One region of the Kitasatospora sp. NPDC059408 genome, then DNA from elsewhere that is predicted to be linked to it. Evidence: riboswitches for the same ligand, from Rfam matches in the RefSeq annotation. Region 1 holds a riboswitch; the other holds the start of a gene.
What was found. A riboswitch is a leader RNA that binds a small molecule or an ion and turns the genes downstream of it on or off. The one in region 1 is predicted to bind guanidine.

Region 1 (3,389 bases):
GCCTACCTGATGGGCTTCGACCGCACCTACAACGGCAACCGGGCGCCGTACATCATCGGCAACCACTTCGAGGAGTGGAACGGCGGCATCTACATGAACGCCGTCGAGGACGCCTTCAAGTCCATCGCGAGCAAGCCCGAGGTCCGGCTGGTGTCCTTCCGCCAGCTGGTCGACTGGCTGGACGCCCAGGACCCGGCGGTGCTGCGCAAGCTGCAGACCCTCGCCCCGGGCCAGGCCCCGGCGGGCGGCTGGGAGAGCTTCCTCGGCACCCCGGCGGCGCCGCCGTCCCCCACCGCCACCGCCGCCGCCAGCGCCCCGGCCGCCGCCGTCGGCTGACCGTCAGGCCCTGCGGACCCGGCCGGAGACCAGCGCCCCCAGCAGGGCCACCCCGGTCATCGTCAGGAAGATCACCGCGAAGGCGCCGGGCGACCCGGCGCCTTCGGCGTTCCCGTGGGCGACCGCCACCGAGCCGCCGCCCAGCGCCGAGAAGAGCACCCCGGCGAGGCCCACCAGCAGGACGTTGCCGAGCGCGTCGCTCATCTGCAGCGAGGCCGAGTTGGCCCCGGCGTCCTGCGGCGCGGACAGCTTCATCATCAGCACGCTGACGCTCGCGACCGTCAGCCCCATCCCGATGCCGCCGACGCCCCAGGCCACCGCCGCCGCCCAGACCGGCACGGCCGGGACCAGCACCAGCGCCGCCCCCGCGATCGCCACCGCGGTCAGCACGAACCCGCCCCGGATCATCGCCTCGCGGTGGCGCTCGGCGCCCGGACGGCCCTGCAGCCACGAGCCCAGCGCCCAGGACAGCCCGCCGCTGGTCAGCGTGAGCCCGGCCAGCGTCGGCGACAGGCCGCGCTGGGTGACCATCATCAGCGGGATGAACGCCTCCGCCGCGAAGAACGCCCCGGCGGCCACGCCGCGCAGCAGGATCACCGTCGGCAGACCGCGCCCGGCCCGCAGCGTGCCCTGGGGCAGCAGCCCGAGCACCGCCGGCAGCAGCAGCGCCGCACCGGCCGCCGCCGGGAGCAGCCCGATCGGGTCCAGCCGCTGGCCCGCGTACTGCAGCAGGCCGGCGCCGAGCGCCGCCATCGCGGCCAGCACGGTGCGGCGGCGGTCGAACTCCGCGCCCTTCGGCACGGGGTGCTCGCGCTCCGATCGGGCCAGCGCCGGACCCATCACCGCGAGCGGCAGCAGGATCAGCGCCGGCACGGCCAGGAACACCCAGCGCCAGCCCAGGTGCTGGGTGACGGCTCCGGAGACGACCGGTCCGACGATCGAGGGGAGCACCCAGGCCGAGGAGAAGGCCGCGAACACGGAGGGCCGCAGCCGTTCCGGGTAGGCCCGGCCGACCACGACGTACAGCGCGACGATCACCAGCCCGCCGCCCAGGCCCTGGACCGCCCGCCCGGCCACGAACAGCCACATCCCCGGCGCCGTCCCGGCCACCACCAGGCCCGCGCCGAACACCGCGATGCCGGTGAAGAGCGGTTGCAGCGGGCCGCGCCGGTCGCACCACTGGCCGGAGACGACCAGGGCGAACAGCGTGGTGGTGAAGTAGCCGGAGAAGGCGAAGGCGTACAGACCGAGGCCGTCCAGCTGCCGGGCCGCCACCGGCATCGCGGTGTTGACCGCCGTCGCCTCGAAGGCGAGCAGCAGGACCACCGACACGATCCCCAGCGTGAGGGCGCGGTAGCGGCCACTGAGCACCCCGCCGCCGGGGTCGTTCTCGACGGGTATCGGGGCGGAGTCGACCGAGGTGGGGGAGGCAGTGGTCATACGTAATATCGTAAGGGCCGTCTGGCGTTTGGACCCCTGACCGGAGTCGGTGATCGACTCCGCCGCAGGACCTAGGACACGCCTCGGGACACGCCCCGGGACCGGGTCAGTGGAGCACCTTCAGGCCGACCACGCCGGAGACGATCAGCAGCAGGCAGCCGATCCGGGCCAGGGTCACCGCGTCGCCCAGGACGGCCATGCCGTAGAGCGCGGTGCCGACCGCGCCGATGCCGACCCACACCGCGTAGCCGGTGCCGATCGGGATGGTGCGCATCGCGTACGCCAGTCCGCCCATGCTCAGCAGCAGGGCGACGCCGAAGACGAGACCGGGGACGAGGCGGGTGAAGCCCTTGGACGACTCCAGGGCGACCGCCCAGACGGTTTCCAGGACACCCGAGACGATCAGAACGAGCCAGGCCATGACGGTACGAACCTCCGCAGTCCACAGCGGCCGGATTGCCGCTGAACTGCGCCGTCTTGTCGTCACCGGGTACGACGCGCTCGTCCGGAGTGGCGGGAAAACGCCACTTGTCCCCGACGGTAGCACACATTGCCATACAGAATTTACAAAACGCCGTTGACCCCATTCTCGGAATCCGCCATCCTGAATTCACTGGCCGTGTGCCCGAGAGGCTCAGGGAACCGTCTGCAAAGCGGTACACACGGGTTCGAATCCCGTCACGGCCTCGGTAAAAGGAATTGCCGGTCGACTGCGAAAGTCGACCGGCAATTCCTCGTTCCGCATTTCTCTCACACCGCGACGGCGTCCTCCGGCCGGATCGGCAGGCGCCCCACCGGCAGACCGGTCGCGGCCCGGACGGCGGCGGCGACGGCCGCCGGGGCGACCACCGCGGGCACGGCGCTGACGGCCTTGGCACCGAAGGTCGCGACCACGTCCCGCTCCTCCAGCAGGGCCGCGATCCGCACCTCGGGGGTGTCCAGCGCGGTCGGCAGCCGGTAGCCGGTGAGCGACGGGTTCTGCAGCACGCCGCCCTCGGTGCGCAGCTCCTCCAGCAGCGCCAGGCCGACGCCCTGGGCCACGCCCGCCTCGATCCGGTCCTCGATCTGCCGCGGGTTGAGCGCCCGGCCGACGTCCTGCGCGACGGTCATCTCGACCACCCGGACGGCGCCCAGCTCGATGTCCACGTCCACGACCGCGCGCATCGCGCAGAAGGCGATGGAGACGAACGCGTCGCCCTGCCCGGCCTCGTCCAGCGGCTCGGTCGGGTGCGGGCGGCACTGCGCGGTGGCCCACAGCTCCTTGCCCTCCAGCGCCTCGGCGACCGGCATGCCGAGCACCCCGTCGTACGAGGTGATCTTGCCGTCGGCGATCTGGAGCAGCTCCACCGACATCCCGAAGTTGGCGGCGATCGGCTGGAGCAGCTGGTGGCGGACCATCAGCGCGGCCCGCTCGACCGCGCCGCCGGACACCCAGGTGTGCCGTCCGCGGGCGGAGGGCCCGGCGATCGACTGGTCGCTGTCGGCCGGCGCGATGTAGACCTCGCCGACCCCCAGCACGGTCTGCACGATCTGCCGGGCCAGCGTCGCGAAGCCCTGGCCGGAGTCGACGGCCGCGCAGATCACGGTCGCGTGGTCGCCGCTGACCCGCACGG
Region 2 (3,389 bases), on a different contig from region 1:
TGGCCGTGCCCGCCCTGCTGCTGGCGGCGGCGGTCCTGACCGCGTTGGCTTTCACCGAAGACCCGTGGGCGGTAAGGGCGTTGATGTTCGCCGTGGGCCTGGTCCTGGGCACCGCCGTGCTCACCCTGCAGATCGCCGGCTTCGCCGACGTCCCGCCGCCCGCGACGGGCCGGGCGATGGCCCTGTTCACGATCGCCCGCACCCTCGGCGGAGCCCTGGGCATCGCGACGACCGCCGCCCTCGTCGCCCTCCTGGCCGACGGCGACAACCCCACCCCCTACCGCATCGCCCTCCTCGCCACCGCCCTCCCGATCGCCGCCGCTGTCCTCCCCGCCACCCGCCTCCCGAAGGCCCTCGCGCCCCCGCCACCGGAAGACTGATCACGCGGAGAGTCGATCCGCATCCCCGAACCGTTCGGGTTCGAACCGGACCTGTCTGGGCCGGTCCCCTATCGGGACCGACGGAGGGACCCGCTACTCGCTCGGCCAGAGGATCAGGTTCGGGAGGGCGTGGCGGGTCGGGGTGCCGCCCGACGATGTGAGGGCTGTGCGGATGTCGTGGAGGTCCTCGACCGTGAGCTGGAGCGGGGGTTCGTCGGGCTGGTAGGTGGTGCGGATCGGGTAGTCCACGCCCGGGGTGGTGGTCATCTCGATGTGACAGCCGAGCACGTGGGTGACCGGGCGGCGGTCGGCGAGGGCGATCAGGCGGTCGATGCTGCGCGTGAACGCGGGCCAGTCGTCGATGTAGAGCCGCCCGGGGTAGACGGTGTCGCCGGTGAGGAGGACTCCCGTCCAGGGGTCGTAGTACGTGACCGCCGCCGGGTGGTGGCCCGGGGTGGCGAGGCACTCCAGCACCCGGCCGCCGCCCAGGTCGACGAGGGCCACGGCGTCCGGGTCGGTGTCGAAGCCGAAGAAGGGCCATGCGACGGCCGGGTCGGCGGCGACCACGGTCGTGCCGGGGCGGTCGGCGAACTGGCCGTCGCCCGCGACGTGGTCGCCGTGCGGGTGGGTGTGCAGCACGAGCAGTCCGTACCCGTCCCGCGGGTGGCGGGCGAGCCACGCCCCGATCTGTTCGTCGACCACCGCGCGCAGCGGGAAGTGCGCGGCGTCGGCGGTCGCCCCGGTGTCGAGCAGCACCGCTCGCTCGGCCCCGAACAGGAGGTACAGGAACGGCGCCTCGTAGTGGACGGCCTTGTTCTGCCGCAGTACGACCGTGTGCTCGTCGTACGCGTGGACCTGGATCTCCGGCCCGGTGTCGTGCTTGGCCGACGGCGAGCCGTGGATCCACCGCACGTCCAGCGGCCGCGGCACCGGGACGGCCCGGGTGAAGTCGGGCATGACGCCTCCTCCGGTGCGTCGTCTTGTCGGGCCGGGTACGGCGCACGTCTCGTCCGGGGCGGGCGCGCCGGTGCGCCGCCACCGGGACGCTAGCACGGTGCCGGACCGCCCTCATGACGCTCCGGGGACCGCTTCCCGGACGCCGGTTTCCGGCCGGTCCGGCGCACCGAGTGGGAAGAGTTTTCCAGGCGACGTACAGTTCCGCTTCGTGATCGAGATCGAGATCGTCGTCGAACAGCAGGCGGGCGGTGCGTGGGACGCCCTGGCGGAGGCGGCCCGCGCCCTGACCGGGGAACTGGCCGGTCCCGTCGAGGAGACCACGGGCCTCGACCTCGGCCCCGGGGTGCGCCTCGCGCTGGTGGACCCGGACGCGTTCGCGCAACGCCGCGAGGCCTACGTGCGCCGGGTCTGCGAGACCGTCCTCGCGGGCGAGGCGCTGGCGGCCGTCGCGGACCCGGCGAAGCGCGAGAAGGCCGAGGCGGCGCTGCGCAAGGGGCCGGCGTCGGCGGACTCCGACCGCAGGATCAGCTGCGTGCCGTCCGGCCGGGTGGTGCAGGACGAGGAGGGCCGGTGGGTGCTCCTGCTGGCCCCGGCGCTGCTGGCGGGCGCGCCGCAGCGGGCCCCGCTGCGCGCGGTGCTGGCGCACCTGCTGACCCACCAGGCCCAGATCCGCGCGGGCGGTCCCCGGCCGGGGGCGGATGCGGTCGAGGCGCTGCTGCTCCACCGGACCTCCGGCGGCACGCGGGAGGACGACCCGGTCCTCGGCGCGCTGTGGGAGGGGCACGCGCGCTGGGCGACGCGCCGGCTGCTGGCCCGGGACCAGGCGGGGGAGCGGAAGACGGCCCGGGCCGCCCGGCTGCTGTCCCGCCTGCCGGGCGTGCGCGCCGAGTCGGACACCCACGAGAAGGCGGTGCGGTTCGTGCGCACGCTGGTCGAGGCGGGCGGGACGGAGACGGTGAACCGGATCTGGACGGACCGCTCCCTGGTGCCGACCCGCCGCGAGCTCACCTCCCCCGCCCGCTGGCTGGCCCGTACGGGGCTGGGGCCCGCGGAGGGCGGTCCCCCGGAGGGGTGAGGGGCCCGGGTCGGCGGCGGTCGCGCAGCAGGTGCGCGAGCCCGTCGGCGAGGCCGCCGCGCCAACAGGCGTAGTCGTGCCCGCCGTTGAACTCGCGGTATTCGAGGTCGTAGCCGCGCGCCGTGAGGACGTCGCGCAGGTGGCGGCTCTGGGCGAGGAGCAGCCATTCCTGGAGCCCCACCTCGACGTAGAAGCGCGCCGCGCGGCGCTCCTCGGTGGCGAAGCGGCGGGTGAGCCACTCGCTGCCGGCGTCGAACTCGGTCTCGTCCGGCCACCAGAACGAGCCGGACTGGGCGAGCGCGTTGCCGAAGCGCTCCGGGCGCCGGTAGGCGGCGAAGGCGGCGGTGAGGCCGCCCGCGCTCTGGCCGGCGACGACGGTGGCCGCCGGGTCCGTGGTGGTGCCGAACTCGCGGGCGGCCCAGGGGAGGAGCCGGTCGGCGAGGAAGTCGACGAAGGCCGGGTTGCAGCTGAGGTCGACCGCGCGCTCGGGGCCCATGGTGTGCACGAGCAGCGCGACCGTCGGGGGGAGGGCGCCGTCGGCCGCCAGGTTGTCGAGGGTGTCGCCGACGGACAGCACCTCGCCCCACATCTCGCCGTCGAGCAGCACCGCCACCGCGTACGGCGCGGCGGGCCCGTCGGCGCTCCAGCCGGCCGGGAGGTGGACGTCCACCCGGCGCCCGTCGAGCGCACGGGCCGTCGTCCGCCCGCGCGGCACGCCGTCGCGCCGGGCCGCGTACGGCTGGGCGGGCGCCTCGGGGAGGCTGAGGACGGTGGCGGGCCGCCGGCCGTCCCGGGCGGGGAGCAGGGGGCCGCCGTGCGGGTCGGGCCGGGCGTCGTCGAGGACGCGCATCCAGTCGGCGCGCGCGGTGCCGGGGGGCGCGCCGTGGAACGGGTACACCTGGTAGGACGCGCGATGGTCGGCCCGCAGGCGGTAGGTGATCTCCCAACGCCCTCTCCCCGTCGGTTTCATGAGGTGC

Region 2: another riboswitch for guanidine. It lies ahead of ACFXDE_RS20585 (MBL fold metallo-hydrolase); the one in region 1 lies ahead of ACFXDE_RS05645 (SMR family transporter).

What each region holds. Positions count from the first base shown of each region.
Region 1 covers NZ_JBHYWI010000005.1:20,865-24,253, reverse strand. The annotation lists gene ACFXDE_RS05655 (hypothetical protein) at 1-336, shown strand, start outside; gene ACFXDE_RS05650 (MFS transporter) at 340-1,776, opposite strand; gene ACFXDE_RS05645 (SMR family transporter) at 1,883-2,197, opposite strand; guanidine-III (ykkC-III) riboswitch at 2,243-2,308, opposite strand; tRNA gene ACFXDE_RS05640 (tRNA-Cys) at 2,392-2,463, shown strand; gene ACFXDE_RS05635 (xanthine dehydrogenase family protein molybdopterin-binding subunit) at 2,527-3,389, opposite strand, start outside.
Region 2 covers NZ_JBHYWI010000029.1:29,667-33,055, reverse strand. The annotation lists gene ACFXDE_RS20590 (DHA2 family efflux MFS transporter permease subunit) at 1-380, shown strand, start outside; gene ACFXDE_RS20585 (MBL fold metallo-hydrolase) at 474-1,337, opposite strand; guanidine-III (ykkC-III) riboswitch at 1,350-1,419, opposite strand; gene ACFXDE_RS20580 (zinc-dependent metalloprotease) at 1,546-2,412, shown strand; gene ACFXDE_RS20575 (alpha/beta hydrolase-fold protein) at 2,342-3,389, opposite strand, start outside.